Regions from separate parts of the Steroidobacter sp. genome, predicted to be linked through region 1. Evidence: riboswitches for the same ligand, from Rfam matches in the RefSeq annotation. Region 1 holds a riboswitch; the other holds the start of a gene.

Region 1 (8,071 bases):
GACCCGCGACGCCTGCAGGCGAATGCCCGCAGAATCGCCATGACCCTGGGACGCGCGTTGGAGCTGGCTTTGCTCGTCGAGCACGCCGGCGTCAGCAAGTCGGTGGCCGATGTGGCCGCGGCCTGCCGTTTTGCCGCCGCGCCCCTGGATTTGCTTGTCGATATCAACAGCGAAGATTCGGCCCGCCTGATCGAATGAACAATCGTCACATCTATGTGCTGTCAGCGGTGCTGGCGCTGATGGGCTTGGCGCTGTTCGCGTACAAGTCGCAAGTGCTGGGCTTTCCGTTGCAGCCGCAGGAACAGACGCGCGTCTGGACCATCGAGGCCGCGGTGCGGTTCGATCCCGGCCCGGCGGCGGTCAAGGCGACTTTGCGCATTCCCAGTCTCACGCCGGGTTTTTCCATCCTGGACGAGAATTTCATCTCGCGCGGCTTCGGGCATGCGATCCGCAACGTGGAGGCCGGGCGCGAGTCGCAATGGACGCTGCGGGAGGCGAGCGGGCCACAGACGTTGTATTACCGTGCGCAGGTATATCGCGACGTTACCCGGCTGGCCGAGGACACGACGCCGCCGTTTCCCGAGCAGCCGGTGCTGGACGAGCCGTCGCGCATCGCCATGGAAGGACTGATCGCCGAAGTGCGGCGTCAGTCGGCCGACGTGGCGAGCTTCACGACCGAGCTGCTTCGTCACATCAATCACGCCGAGCGCGACCCCTACGTCAGCTTGTTCATGAGCCGGGGCAGTGCATCTTCGGACCAGGCCAAGCTCGCCACCATCTTTCTCGCCGGCGCGCAGATTCCGGCACGCATCGCGCATGGCATCCAGCTGCGTAATCTGACGGGTCCGGTGCAATCCCAGCAACTGCTGGAAGTGCACGACGGCGTGCAGTGGCTGTACTTCGATCCCAAGACTTTGGAGCAGGGATTACCGCCGGATTTCTTGATCTGGTGGCGCGGCGACGAGCCTATCGCGAGTCTCGAGGGCGGCGGCAATCTGGATGTGACGCTGGCGGTTCAGCAGAACCTGCTGGACTCGATGGTGGTGGCGGAGCGCCGCGCCGAGCTGACCGGCTCGCACGCCATGGATTTTTCGCTGTTCGCGCTGCCGATCGCGACGCAGGCTGTGTATGCCGTGCTGATGATGATTCCGATCGGCGCGCTCGTGATCATGCTGCTGCGTAACTTCATCGGCGTGAAAACGTTCGGTACGTTCATGCCGGTGCTGGTGGCGCTGGCGTTTCGCGAGACGCAGCTGCTGTGGGGCATCGTGTTGTTCGCGGTCATCGTGTCGTTGGGTCTGTTGATCCGGTTTTATCTGGAGAAGCTGCGACTGCTGCTGGTGCCGCGTTTGACCACCGTGCTCACGGTGGTGGTGATTCTGATGGCGGGTATCAGCGTGCTCAGCCAGAAGCTGGAGATCCAGCCGGGCCTGTCCATCGCGCTGTTCCCGATGGTGATTCTGTCGATGACCATCGAGCGCATGTCTATCGTGTGGGAAGAGCGCGGCGCCTCCGAGGCTTTGCAGGAAGGCATCGGTAGCTTGGTCGTCGCGGCGGTGGCCTACATGGTCATGGGCATCGTGTGGCTCGAGCACCTGATCTTCGTGTTCCCCGAGTTGCTGCTGCTGGTCATCGCGTTGTCGCTGTTGGCCGGTCGTTACACTGGCTATCGATTGCTCGAACTGCGGCGCTTCAAGGCGCTGCTGCCGTCGCGGAGTGCGTCGTGATGTTCGGCCGGTATCGCGGGCTGGCCGAGGAAGGCGTGCTTGGGCTCAATAAGCGCAACGGCGATTACATCCTGCGATTCAATCCCCGGCGGCTGTATCCGCTGGTCGACGACAAGCTGAAAACCAAGCGTCTGGCGCTGGCGGCGGGGATCGCGGTTCCGCAGCTCTATGGAGTGATCGAGACTCAGCATGACATCCGGCGGCTGCCTGAGATCGTGCGCGATCATCCGGAGTTCGCGTTGAAGCCGGCGCATGGGAGTGCGGGCGACGGCATCGTCGTCATTTCAGGTCGCAGCTCGTCGCGCTATCGGACCATCAGCGGGACGCTGCTCGACGATGACTTTTTGAATCACCATCTTTCCAACGCTATCAACGGTCAGTTCAGCCTGGGCGGCGTGCAGGACGTCGTCATCGTCGAATACATGGTGCGATTCTCGCCGCTGTTCGAGCGGATCAGTTATCTGGGCGTGCCTGATATTCGGGTCATCGTGTATCGAGGCTATCCCATCATGTCCATGGTTCGCCTGCCGACGCGCGCATCGCACGGCAAGGCGAATTTGCATCAGGGCGCGGTGGGGGCGGGGATCGATCTCGCGACGGGTGTGACGTTGGATGGTGTCGTCGGCACGCAGGTGGTCACCCATCATCCCGATACGACGCACGCCATTTCAGGACTGAAGATTCCGGACTGGGATGTGATCCTGGATATTTCGGCGCGCTGTTACGAGCTGACCGGCATGGGATACATCGGCGTCGACATCGTCCTCGACCGCGACCTCGGCCCGCTGGTCCTGGAGTTGAACGCCCGCCCCGGCCTCGCGATTCAGATCGCCAACCGTCAGGGCCTGCTGCGCCGTCTGAAAATCTGCGACGAAAAAGCCAACTTCACCGCTCCCGCCCCCGAGCGCATCGCCTTCGCCCAACAAGAGTTCCGTCATCCCGTCGGACCTGTTCTCGCCACCGACGCGATTCCCGTCGTCGCCTAAGTTCGTTTCGCCTGCGCTCATTGTTTGTTGTCGCTGACGCAGGGTGCTTCGCGTGGCGCTGGCGCTCATTGCCGCTGATGCGGTTGCGCTTCGCGTTCGCGCGCAGCCTGGCGGCAGAGCTGGGGCGAGGTGGGGGTCTCGTGAAACTCGCCTGGCGTCTTCGGCGGCATCTCAACGTCGTCGATGGCTGCCGCACGATTTGCTCAGTGGCTCCTTTGACGCTCAGTATCGCTTGCTCGCGCTCACGCGCTGCAAGCTGCCACGCGCCGCCTCGGCGGTGAGATCACCGTGCAACGGCTTGCTCGAATGACGAGCGGTTCACCGTGATCGCGGCTTGGCGAACTTCACGAGACCCCCACCTCACCCCAGCTCGCAGATGCGCGCCCCGATGCCTCACTCTCTGCCGAACTCACGCGCCGGCCTTCGGCCGCCCGTGTTAGCCCCGAGCCGGCGGGTGCGATTTGTGCCGCACGTTTCCGCGGCAACGTCGAGTGTTAAATTGAGCCCGCAGCATTTCAGCTGACGCGGCTCGGTTTTTCTTCCCGTGCCAAACCTCTTTTCCGAATCACGGAGCGTTGCGAGCTTCCGAGAGGGGGGATTGTTTCTTCGGGGGCGGAGGAACATCGACGGAGGCGAAGAAGCCCGCGGAGGTTCTGATCGTCACCTTGGACGGCCGGCAGGTGAAGCTCGTCAGGTCCACCTTCACCTGTTTTGTGAAATTCTGTCGGGCGAGGTCGTTGGGGGCGCTGTCGACGAGCAGGCCGAGGATTTGGGAGCGGGCGTCGTCGAGGCGCTTGCATTCGGTCCATTGCACCGTGAAATCGTGGTTCTCGTGCGTGCCGCGGTAGGCGATGGTCATCACGAGTTGGTCTTCCGTCGCGTCGTAGGCGAGCGCGGTGACGGTGACGGCCGAGGCGGGTAGGGAGTGGAGCAGGCCGAGCAGGAAACACGCGGCCCAGATACGAAGTGACGTAGCTCGGCGCATGACAGATCTCCTTCTAGCTGCGAGGAAGGGCGTCCACTTTGGCGGCGCAGATGAAATCGTTCTGCGACAGGCCGCCGATCGCATGAGTATTGTAGGTCATGCGGCAATAGCCATAGCCGACCTCGAGATCCGGGTGGTGATCTTCGGTGTTGGCGATGTGTGCAACCGCGTTCACGAAGCTCATCGCGTGATAGAAGTTACGAAACTTCCATTCGCCGCGAATGCTGCGGCCGTCGTCTGCAAGCTTCCAACTATCGCTCAGCTGCTTCATCAGCGACTGCGCTTCGTTCAGCGACAAGGGTGCGACGCCGCCCTCGCAGGGTTTGCAGCGTTGTTCGGTAAGTGGAGTACTCATGCGGAAGCCCTCCGCGCATAGGTCTTGGCGATGTAGTCCTCGACCAGCGACTGGAACTCTTCGGCGATGTGTTCGCCCTTCAACGTGGGGCCTTTTTCGCCATCGACATACACCGGCGCGACCGGCCGCTCGCCGGTGCCCGGCAGGCTGATGCCGATGTTGGCGTGCTTGCTCTCGCCGGGGCCGTTGACGACGCAGCCCATGACCGCGACCGTCATGTCCTCGACGCCGACGTACTGCTTGCGCCACTCCGGCATCTGATGGCGGATGTGAGATTGGATCTTCTGCGCCAGTTCCTGGAAATACGTGGACGTGGTGCGGCCGCAGCCGGGGCAGGCGACCACCATGGGCATGAACGAGCGCAGGCCCATGGTCTGCAGGATTTCCTGCGCGACGATGACTTCCTGGGTGCGATCGCCGTTGGGCTCGGGCGTGAGCGATACCCGGATGGTGTCGCCGATGCCTTCCTGGAGCAGCACGGCCATGCCGGCGGTGGAAGCGACGATGCCTTTGGAGCCCATGCCGGCCTCGGTCAAGCCGAGGTGCAGCGCGTAGTCGCAGCGTTTAGCCAAATTTCGATAAACAGAGATCAGGTCCTGCACGCCGCTGACCTTGCACGAAATCACGATCCGATTGGAGCCCAGGCCCAACTCCTCGGCGCGCTTGGCCGACTCGAGGGCCGAAACAACCAGCGCTTCGCGAGTCACCTCCCGCGCATCCATCGGTTCGGCCGACTTCGAGTTCTCATCCATGAGACGGGTCAGCAGATCCTGGTCCAGGCTGCCCCAGTTCACGCCGATGCGGACCGGCTTGTCGTTGCGAATGGCGACTTCGATCATTTCCGCGAACTGCGGATCGCGCTTGCTGCCGCGACCGACGTTACCGGGGTTAATACGGTATTTCGCCAAGGCCTCGGCGCAGGCAGGGTGCGCCTTGAGCAGCTTATGTCCGTTGAAGTGGAAGTCGCCGACGATGGGCACGTGAACGCCCATCTGCGCGAGCCGATCGCGGATATGGGGAACGGCCGCGGCGGCTTCGTCGGTGTTAACAGTAACGCGCACCAACTCGGAGCCTGCGCGCGCCAGAGCTTTGACTTGGGCAACGGTGGACTCGATGTCGGCAGTGTCGGTATTGGTCATCGATTGCACGACGACCGGGGCGGGCCCGCCGACAGTGACGGAGCCGATGCGGACGGGAATGGAGTGACGTCGGATGGGGCGCATAGAGGCGTGCATTGTAACCCGTTGCGCCCCTGTCCATGAGCAATGGCCATCGGGTTCGGCTACCATACGCGCACCCATCGCAAGGCACGGCCGGAGAGAGCGGGAACCACCCCGCCGCCGAAGGCGCAACCGCCCGGAAACGCTCAGGCAAATGAACGGCGTGCACTGTGGATCGGGCGGAGCCGCCTCCGCCCCACCACTCGGCGGGCTCTGGAGAGTAGCTGCCAAACCTCGAGCAGGTCGGCGGTTCACCGAAGGGGAGAGGCTCCAGCTGCAAGCTGGCGCCGGATCTCTCAGGTCGCAGGACAGAGGGGGCGTCGAACGCACGGGCGTTCCGCGCTTTGCTTTTGACCCGATCCACAACGGCTGACTCCGGAGCATTCGATGGGCCTCAAGACTCCTCTATACGACACCCATGTCGCCGCGGGCGCACGCCTGGTCGATTTCGGCGGCTGGGACATGCCGGTCAATTACGGCTCGCAGATCGAAGAGCATCACGCCGTGCGCCGCGACGCCGGAATGTTCGACGTTTCCCACATGCTCATCGCCGATGTCACGGGAGCGCGCGTTCGTGACTACCTGCGATATCTGCTCGCCAACGATGTCGCCAAGCTGAAAGAGCCGGGCAAGGCTCTGTACAGCTGCATGCTCAACGAGCGTGGCGGCGTGGTGGACGATCTCATTGTTTATTTCATCAACGAATCCTGGTTCCGCGTGGTCGTGAACGCAGGCACACGCGACAAAGACATCGCGTGGCTGAAGCGCTTTTCCGATCAGTTCCAGGTCGACGTGAAGCCGCGCACCGATCTGGCCATGATCGCCGTGCAAGGGCCGAACGCGCGCACCAAGGCCGCGACGCTGATCGGCAAATATGCGGACGAAGCTTTACAGCTGAAAACTTTTGTCGGCCGGGAGTTCGGGCCGTACTTCATCGCTCGCACGGGTTACACGGGCGAAGACGGCTGGGAAATCATGTTGCCGGTGGCTGATGCGCCGAAGTTCTGGAGCGACCTGAAGGCCGCTGGTGTCGCGCAGTGCGGACTCGGTGCGCGCGACACGTTGCGACTCGAAGCCGGCATGAATCTGTATGGCAACGACATGGACGAGAACCTGTCGCCGCTCGAATCCGGTCTCACCTGGACAGTCGCATTCGATCCGCCAGAACGCGATTTCGTGGGGCGCGCTGCGCTCGAAGCGCAACGCGCCCCGGGCGTGCCGCGCAAGCTGGTCGGTCTGATTCTCGACGATCGCGGAGTGCTGCGCGGTCATCAGCGAGTCGTCACTTCTGCTGGCGACGGCGAGATCACCAGCGGCACATTCTCGCCCACGATGGAAAAGTCCATCGCTTTCGCGCGCGTGCCCGCGGCGACCGGCGATCGCGTCGAGGTCGATATTCGCGGCAAATTGCTCGCGGCCCGCGTCGTGAAATATCCGTTCGTGCGCAACGGCAAGCCGCTGGTTTCCTGATCGCGACGTGCGCCCCTGATTTCGAGTATTCAAAGTTTTCTGATTTCATTTTCCGCATTGTTATCGAGGACACACCCATGTCGAACATTCCTGCCGATCTGAAATATCTGGATTCCCACGAGTGGGCACGTGTGGAAAGTGACGGAACGGTCACCATCGGCATCTCCGACCACGCGCAGGGCGCGCTCGGCGATCTGGTGTTCGTCGAAGTCCCGGAAGTGGGCAAGTCGCTGACCAAGGGCGGCGCCGCCGCGGTGGTCGAGTCGGTCAAGGCCGCCTCTGACGTGTACAGCCCGGTCTCGGGCGAAGTGGTCGCCGCCAACGACGCGCTGAGCGGCTCGCCCGAGCTGGTCAACAGCGATCCGTACGGCCAGGGCTGGTTGTTCAAGATCAAGCCCAGCAACACCGGCGAGCTGCAGCAGCTGCTCGACGCCAAGGCTTACGAGAAAGTCGTCGCCGACGCCCACTGAGTGCCGCCATGCCGTTCATTCCTCACACCGAAACAGAGATCAGCGAAATGCTGGCCGCCATCGGCGCGCCGAGCATCGATGCTCTCTTCGACGAAATCCCGGCGGCGCTGCGTATCAAATCGCTCGCGGGCATACCCGACGCACTGAGCGAGATGGAAGTAGGCCGCCTCATGCAGGCGCGCGCGCAACAGGACGGTCGCCCGCTGAACTTTCTGGGCGCTGGCGCCTACGAACATCACATTCCCGCAGCTGTCTGGGCCATCGTGACGCGCGGCGAGTTCTACAGCGCGTACACGCCGTATCAGGCGGAGGCGAGCCAGGGCACGCTGCAGCTGCTGTACGAATATCAGACCATGATGAGCAGCCTGACGGGCATGGAAGTCTCGAATGCGTCGCTCTACGACGGCGCGTCCGCGCTGGCGGAAGCCTGTTTGATGGCGGTGCGCGCGCATCGCAAGTCGAAGTCGGCTCGCATCGTCGTGCCGTCGTCGTTGAATCCGACTTATCTGTCCGTGTCCCGCGCGGTCGTCGAGGGTCAGAACCTCAGCTTCACGGTGTTGCCGTATGAGTCGGGCAAGGGCACGCTGCAGTTCTCGAAGCTCGAAGCCCTCAAGGGCGAGGACATCACCGCCGTCGTGATCCAGCAGCCGAATTTCTTCGGCCAGATGGAAGACGTCGATGCGATCACCGAGTGGGCGCATGCCAATAACGCGCTGGTGATCGCCGTGGTGAATCCGCTGTCGCTGGCGTTGTTCAAGCCGCCGGGCGAGTGGGGCACTAAAGGTGTCGACATCGTCGTCGGTGACGGTCAGCCGTTGGGCGTGCCGCTGTCCTCGGGCGGTCCGTACTTCGGTTTCA
Region 2 (8,071 bases), on a different contig from region 1:
TCCGCACGCCGAGCCGGAACACCCGGCCCATCGTGTCGTACAGAATGCGATTGGTCTGCGGATAGGCCGGCGTGTTGTTCCCGTCCGGTCCGTTGCCGACCAGCTCCGGATCGGTGTTGAACAGGTTGCGAATGCTGAGGAACGCTTCGGCGTCGGCCGGGCCCATCGTGAACGAGTACGTCGCCGACATGTCCAGATAGAACGCGCCATCGATGTCGTTGTCGTTGATCGTACGGTGCTCGACGGTCGAGGTCGGGCAGTTGCTGGTGCATTCGATGAACGAGTTGTTATAGACGCCGCTGCTGACGCCGCGTCCGATCACACTGAACGACAGCACGTCCAGTGCGTACGTCGCGCTCAGGCGATAGCTCCAGCTCGGCGTCGCATTGCCGCCCTGGTTCACGCCGGCATAGTCGACGGGAAAGTCGATGCCGTTGTCGGTGATGTTATCGATATAATGAGTCGCCAATCCGCGCAGCGACAGGTCGCCGTGCCCGAGCTGCAGCCGGTAGCTGGCCTCGATGTCCAGGCCCTTGGTCCGCTGACTGGCGAAGTTGAACGGCACCAGCAGGATCTCCGAGATCTGCTGCACGTCGCCCACGGAGACATAGGAAATATTGTCGCAGAAGGACTGCACGCCCTGCTCGAAACACAGGTCCACTGTGTTCTGCGCCGTGACCGTGCCGATCGCGTCCTCGATCTCGATGTCGAAGTAGTCGACGGAGAATGCGAGGCCGGGCGCGAACGACGGCGTGACCACCACGCCGATGCCGAGCGACTCGGCCTCTTCCGGCTGGAGTAACAGGCTGCCGGTCTGCTTCTGCACGAACTGCACCGCTTGATTGCTCGGCGGCACATTGACCGTATTGGTGCGTGCCGTGCCCGCGGCGAACAGCTCGTTGAGATTCGGCGCGCGGATGTCCTTCGAGCTGGTGACGCGGAACTTCAGGTCCGGGATGGGCTGATACGTCAGGCCCGCCTTCCACGTCTCGACATTGCCGGAGATGCTGTAATCGGTGAAGCGCAGCGCTCCGTTGAAATCCAGGCCCTCCCACAACGGCGCCACGGTTTCGATATAGCCCTCGGTGACGTGATAGTCGCCCTTGGTGACCAGATAGTTGCCGTAGAGCCAGCCCGTTTCATACTGCTTCTCGACGAAGCCCTCGATCTTCTCCTTGCGCCACTCGCCGCCGAAGGCCAGCGAAACCGGTCCGGCCCAGGTGCTGAAGACATCGTTGGTCGCAAAGTTGAAGGCCGCCACATCCTGCGTCAACTCCTGCTCACGGTATGGATTGCTCGGAATGACGTAGTCGAGGGCTGCCTGGGTCACACCGCCAATGCCGATGCGGTTGATCGGCACACAACCGTTGCTTGGATCGGCGATCGATGAGCGGCACACGATCTCGCCCGTCGTCGGGTGAACGACAGCATCCTGCGCGAGCGCCATGCGCGCGTTGTTCCAAGTGTTGATGAGCCTCTCATCCAGCTTCGAGACGCCGCGTTGGAAGTAGGTATCCCAATGCCAGTCCCGACCGATCAGCGCAAAGTCGCCGTCCGCGCCGAGGAGATATCGATTCACCTCGCGCTCGTTGTTGCTGCCCGCCGCGGGAATGCCGGCGTTGGTCGAGCCCATGACAAATGAGGTGATATCCGGGTCGTTCGCGGCGTTGTACTGCGCGATCTGCTGTACCACCGACGCCGGCAGGTACGCATTGTCGGCGCGGATCGTGATGTTGCCGACGTTGGGCGTCTGTTGGTAATAGCTGAGGCCCTGGTACTCGTTGTGCGACACCTGCGCGAATACTTCCACGGCGGGCGTCAGCTCAAAACTCGCCCGACCGAAGATCGTGCGGCGTTCCTCGTCGGGCGCGAGCGAGTTGCTGCCCGCATGTCCCTGGCTCGTGTACTCCCAGTCGCCGCCGATCATCCATGGATTACTCGCGCTCGTGGTGCCATACGCCAGGCGGCCCACGGTGGCGCGCCCCGTCGTCTGATCGATCGTACCAAAGTAAGTGCCTCGCAAGGGACCGCTGACGATCAGCCCGCCCGGCGTGTGCTGACTGGGACCGATGCCCCCGCCCACCAGGCGAAACGGCTCTCCGTTGGTGGGCGTGTAATTCGGATTGTTGATCTGGAAAAAGCCGCTCTCGTTCCAGTCACGGTCGATGGTGTGGACGCCGTCTTGAGTGAAGTACTCGCTACTAAACAGCACGTGTCCCCGACCGCCGGCGAACGGCATGCCTGCAGCGAGCGTAAAGGTGTGATTCGGATTGTCGTCGTATGTCGTGACGCCGTATTCGTAGTCGGTCTTCACGCCCGTGAAGTCACGGTCCAGGATGAAGTTGACGACGCCGCCGACCGCGTCCGATCCGTAGGCCGCCGAGGCGCCGCCGGTGACGATCTCGACTCTCTCGATCAGCGCCTGCGGAAACGTGTTGATATCGACCGCGCCGGTCGAAGCCGAAGCCACCGAACGCTGGCCATCGAGGAGTACCAGCGTGCGATTCGTGCCCAGCGACCGTAAATTGAGCGCAGCGATGCCTGCCTGTCCATTGCTCAACGCACCGGACGAGTTGGATGCCGTCGAACTGCCCAACACGGAGGGCAGCGTATTCACGAAGTCGGCGACATTGGCCGTGCCAGACGTCTGAATCTCCTCAGCGCCGAGCACGCTCACAGGAGTGGGCGCATCGTAGCCGTCGCGCGCGATGCGACTGCCAGTCACGGTGACTGAATCGATCGGCCCCTCCGCGACCGACGTTTCCTGAGCTTCGACATTGAGTGCAATCAGCGAGGCGCACGCCAGTGTGGCGCCCAGACGATTGGAGATAGCCGCACGCAGCGACAGACGAGACGTGACATTCGACATGATGCAACTCCCTCAGCACGGACAATGCAGCGCGGCCCTTATATTTATAGGGTTGTTTCGCGCCGCTCCCGCTGTCCTGGTACCTGAGAGTTTCCGCACGACTTCACGCCGTGCTTGCCCCGACGGTGGAGACGCATGCTTGTTGCGTCTCGCTCTTCAGACGGCATCACGGATCTGCAGTACTTGGGCCTGAGAGTTCATGGGAGATTGCTCCTTCGGCGGAGCGTGGACGTCGCCGTCATCGCTCGCTCTCCTGCCGATCCGGTCTGTTGGAACGTTGTTTGTTCTGGCTCGAGGCTCCTTGGCGGACAGCGTATATCTGTATACAAGCATCTTGTGTGCCAGCGTGTTTGTATTCGGATGCACTGCCGTGAAGCGCGCCTCGGGGACGGCTTGCTCCACGCAGTTTGAGACGAGAAATTCAGATCGTTATCGGTGGAGGCGACCGCCCGCGCTCATGAGCGCTGCTCGCAAACGGGGCAGCGGCGCTGCTGCATGCAAGAGCGACACGCGCGGGAATGTGCTTCGCGATTGTGCAGAGCGATAGGACTTTCAGCTAAACTCGCGCGAGCCTAAACATCCTTCCCCTGGGGCACCTATCGGCTGTGATCAGGGGCACCCAGCAAAGTCCGTATAGACTTCCGTTGGCGCCGCCGCCCGTACCGCCGCGCGCTGATCCACCGTGAACTGCTCACAGACGCGATTCCAGGTCTGCGCCAGGACGCGATGATGTCCTTGCGTCAGTTGCCCACCGCCATTGAGGAACTCGGCTTCACGGCGCAGGAATCGCAACACCACTTCGACGCGATCCGGTAACGACAACGTGGACAGCGGCACGGCCAGCAGGCGAACCGGGCCCTGCTCCGTTCCCCAAACCGCGGCCAGATCGCCTCGCGACTCTTCCCAACTTCCGTATAAATATAGAAAACGCAGTTGCTCCGGCCCGAGCCCCACGGCCGAGCCGGCCAACAACACGTCCTGGTAGTTCAGAGGACGCCGTCCGCTGCTCATTCCACGGCCCGGATTGGCGGCCAGCTGCGCCCACCACCACGACATCGTCTGTCCCATCGCGTCCGGAACGGCGTTGCCCACTCCGGCCGCTTCGAAGAACGCGAAGCCCACCTCATAAGGATATGCAGGGCCGCCATCCGGCATTCCGTGATCCGCACGATCGAAGCCGATGCGACGTGACCAATCCCAAAGCTTGACGGCCGCGAATCGCAACACGTCGATGCGCCCATGATGATCGCCAGTGGTCACGAGAATTTCCGTGCCCACGCGCATCGCCGCCGCCATGAAGGTGCGCGCATTCTCGATCGATGGATCGTTTGCCAGCGCCTGCTCGGCCTTCGCCAAAACTCCGTCGGCCATCGTGAACCAGCTTGGATCGAACGTTCGCGGCAACCACCGCAGCCAGGTGGGCGCCTGCACCGATGTTGGAAGCACAAACGTGTCGACCGCGCCCGCAGACTCCCAAGGAGTGAAACTCCGAACGGCCTGCCCGCCCGCCTGCGCGAACGCGGCGTCGTCCGCGAGCACGGAATTGATGCCAGCTCCTGCGGCGCCCACGTTGTCCGCGCCGGGCTGGAACGGCGCTCGATACGGCCGACCGGCGCGCACCACGTCGAGTGAGCGGATATAACTCGCGATATCCTCCGCCTCCTCGCGCGTGAACCGATGAAACATTGCGCGATCGACGATGCTGTGGTTCGAGAACGCGTAATACTGCAGATCCGCGCCCGAATCGGCATGACATCGAGCACACGCCGGCCCCTCGTCGCGACTGATGTCACTGAAGAAGAAGCGACCGCGCTCGAGCGACTGCGCGTCATCTCGAATCGGCTTCCATAGCGCCGGCGCTTCGAGTGGCGCATCCACTCGCTGCGTTCTATCTCCGACTCGGAGCGCGACATTGAGCACGCGAAATCCCGAGATGGCAGAGCCGGCGTCGGTCACCTGCCGCGTGTAACGAAACACGAAGCGATTGTCGCCGACGACCAGCAGTGCGCGATCGATGGGCAAGGTCGCCGTTGTGACGCGTCCGTCTCGATGAGAGAACGGCCCGTTGGCATCACTGAGGTCGACGGGTGCGCCGCCGTTGATAACGAGCTGCGCGCTGTCCGCCTGCACGATGTTGTGCAACGTCAATGTCACAGCCGCGGGCTCGGCGCCGCTTAGCATCGCGCCGTCGATCTTGACCGGAAGCGTGACTTCCGTGCCCGCCGAGCCCAGCACCTCCAGCGGAAAAGTCACCGCCTGCGGCTCGACATTCGAGCGCGCAGGCGAATCACTTCCACCGCAAGAAGCTACCGCCAGGCTACAAAGCACTACCTGCAGGAGCCTGCGCATGCGGTCAGCGAGGCACCAGCCAGGCATCGAATGCGGGGTGATAGTTTCCGCCCGGCACCTGATTGTCGCGACGATACAGATCGAAGTTCTGCGGCAGCGTCGGATAGTCCGGATGCGAGAAGCCACGAACCTCCCACAGCGAGAACTTGTTCACGTGATCGCCGAAATCGAACGGCACGGTGCCGGCAGGAATGCGGGGGTTCTCGAGTCGCAGCCAGGCACGGATACAAGTGCCGTCGTTCGGATCGTTCTCGTTGCCGCCGACGCAGAGGTCATGCACCTGTGTGAAGGCATGCGTGCGATCGCCCGTGAACTCGAGATTGCTCATGGTCACCGGGAAGTTCGGCACGAACGTGTACAGGATCGGTCCCACGTCGTCGACCAAGCCGCCGTCGATGCGCTTGCGATCCGACAGCATGGTCGACTTGATGCCGAAGCTGCGATAACCGTTGTCGACGGCCGTCAGATTCACATACTGCACGCTGTTGCCGTAGGCGCCGTGCAGAAAGCCGTTCGATCCGTTCGACCAGCTCTGGTTGTCGGCGAACGGCGTGTCGTTCCGGGTGTTGTTCTGCCAGTTGCTGATGCCGTTGCCCGCGTTGTTGTGAGCGACATTGCCGTTGAAAAGATCGATGGGTGAATGGCCCGCCTTCTCCTCCGGCCACGTGATGGCGGCTTCGTTGCCGAACTCATGGAAGTTGTAGGCGATGCCGGTGGCCACGGAATCCAGAGTGTCGCCACCGCCCGCCGTGATGCCTCGCGCACGGCCGACAGCCAGGCAGCCTTCGGGCCGATTGGGAACCGCGACCTTGGCGGCCAGCACCTGGCTGAAGTTGTTCCGCCGGAGCACGCCCAAACCGTCCGCCGGCTCCATGCAACGCAGTCCGCAGGCGCTGTAATCGAAGTCGCGCACGAATCCGTCGCCTTGTCCGTCGTAGCCGGCGACGTCCGTCACCTCGATGCCGTTGCTGGTCTCGGCATGGAAGAACTCGCGCTTGCCGCCCCAGATGGCCGCGTGACGAATGAAGGAAGGATCGGATGCGTCGCGCTGCTGATGGAAGTAGATAGCAGCTCGGCGCATCGGCAATTCGCCGCGGGTGCAGTCATGGGAGGGGCCGAGCCAGCGCAGTTCCACGCTGTCGAGCTGAACGAGGCCGCGATTTGCGACCATGATGTGCGCGTGATTAGTAGAGTCGAACGAGCGCACGATGACGTTGCGTGACAAGTTGGCCGCTTCGCTGCGACGCATACAGTCAGTACAGCCAGCGTGCGCATAAGTCGGCGCTTGCGTGAGCGTCACTGTATTGCCCGAGACGCTGGCGATCTCTCGCTCATCGAACTGCTTCGCATAGTTCGCGACGGCGATCATCGCGCTCGGCGTGAGCATGACGCGATCACCCGCACGCCAGCCGGTCGCGTCGGCAACGGTGAATGTGGCGTCACCCGCGGCCGTACCTTCCATCAGCTTCGACCATGCTTTCTTGAGTTGGCCGGCGCCGGTGAACACACCATCGTCCACGACCCACAGACCCACGTCGGAATTCACGACGGTCATGCTGGTGTCCTGTGGTGGGCCACGCTCGCAGTCGTTGAGATCGTTCGCGACGCAACTGAACTCGCTCGGCGTGCCGACGTAGTTCCGATCCTCCATGCCCTGAAAAACAATCTCGGCGACCACGCCATTAGCGATGCGATCGGCCGGAGTGCCGTAATCGAGCAGTCCCCTCACGACCAGATTGCCATGCAGGGTGAGCGTCGAAGATTGTGAACGCGAGGCCGTCAACTTGCCGCCGGCCAGGATCGTCAGCGAACGCACATCAGCGTTGCAGTCGAGGACCACCGCGTTGCTGATTGTCACATCGCTGGTCGCCGTGGGCACCGCGCCTCCCCACGTGGCGGGATTGCACCATGAGCCGCCGCTGACGGTGCCGCTGTGATTCACAGTGACTGTGATGGTCTCCGTGCTCGTCAATCCAGCGGCATCACGCGCAGTTGCGCTCAGTGTGTGGATGCCGTTCGTGACGGCAGCCGTATCCCACGACATTGAGACAAAAGGCGCCGTCGTATCTTCTTCGCCGAACGCGGTACCGTCGATCGTGAAGCGCACACCGACGACACCGACGTTATCGGTCGCCGTCACTGCGATCGTTCGCGTGCCATTGACGGTATCGCCATTGGCGGGCTGCGTGATGGAAATCATCGGCGGCTGCGTATCTCCGCCACTTGCCTGCACGGTGACGTTCACCACCGGCGAAGTCATGGTGTTGCCCGCGGCATCTCGCGCCACCGCCGTGATCTGATGCTCACCCGCGCTCGCAGTCGCTGCGTTCCATTGCACGGAATAAGGCGATGAAGTGTCTTCGGCCGAGATGTTCGTGCCGTTGAGCTTGAACTGCACGCCTGCCACGCCGACGTTGTCCGTCGCGATAGCAGTTATTGTCGTCATGCCGGAGACGTTGCCGCTGGCCGGCTGCGAAATCGTGACAGCTGGTGGCGTCGTATCCGTCGTCCCGCCAGGATTTCCGCCACCCGGAGGATCGGTGCCGAGGCCGCCACCACCGCCACCGCCCCCTCCACAACCAGCCAAGCAAATCGCCACCGCGATGGCCAGCGAACCGATACGCAGAGTCAACCGAATCTCCTTATCGAAGCTGCCGTGCAGACCTACCCACGCGGGCAGTTCCAGAAGTCGCGCGGCAGCTTACGAGGAGCGCTTGCTTGCTCTAGTGACGCTTATAACAGACGTCGCGAAGTGCATACATGGCATCGCTGTCAGTGCGACTGACCTTCGATCGATAACAAGACTTCCACCACCGCAGAAGCGCCGAGCGGAAGACTTGTGACACCCGACAC

The links. A riboswitch is a leader RNA that binds a small molecule or an ion and turns the genes downstream of it on or off. The one in region 1 is predicted to bind glycine.
Region 2: linked by a shared signal. The riboswitch ahead of VGD45_RS21870 (TonB-dependent receptor plug domain-containing protein) and the one ahead of gcvT (glycine cleavage system aminomethyltransferase GcvT) in region 1 are both predicted to bind glycine.

What each region holds. Positions count from the first base shown of each region.
Region 1 covers NZ_DASWTF010000027.1:116,417-124,487, forward strand. The annotation lists gene VGD45_RS12665 (acyl-CoA dehydrogenase family protein) at 1-198, shown strand, start outside; gene VGD45_RS12670 (inactive transglutaminase family protein) at 195-1,727, shown strand; gene VGD45_RS12675 (alpha-L-glutamate ligase-like protein) at 1,727-2,713, shown strand; gene VGD45_RS12680 (hypothetical protein) at 3,279-3,698, opposite strand; gene VGD45_RS12685 (4a-hydroxytetrahydrobiopterin dehydratase) at 3,712-4,053, opposite strand; gene ispG (flavodoxin-dependent (E)-4-hydroxy-3-methylbut-2-enyl-diphosphate synthase) at 4,050-5,288, opposite strand; glycine riboswitch at 5,357-5,444, shown strand; glycine riboswitch at 5,477-5,595, shown strand; gene gcvT (glycine cleavage system aminomethyltransferase GcvT) at 5,661-6,743, shown strand; gene gcvH (glycine cleavage system protein GcvH) at 6,821-7,213, shown strand; gene gcvPA (aminomethyl-transferring glycine dehydrogenase subunit GcvPA) at 7,222-8,071, shown strand, end outside.
Region 2 covers NZ_DASWTF010000036.1:507,909-515,979, forward strand. The annotation lists gene VGD45_RS21870 (TonB-dependent receptor plug domain-containing protein) at 1-2,869, opposite strand, end outside; glycine riboswitch at 3,037-3,135, opposite strand; gene VGD45_RS21875 (hypothetical protein) at 3,479-5,122, opposite strand; gene VGD45_RS21880 (Ig-like domain-containing protein) at 5,223-7,850, opposite strand; gene VGD45_RS21885 (RidA family protein) at 7,991-8,071, opposite strand, start outside.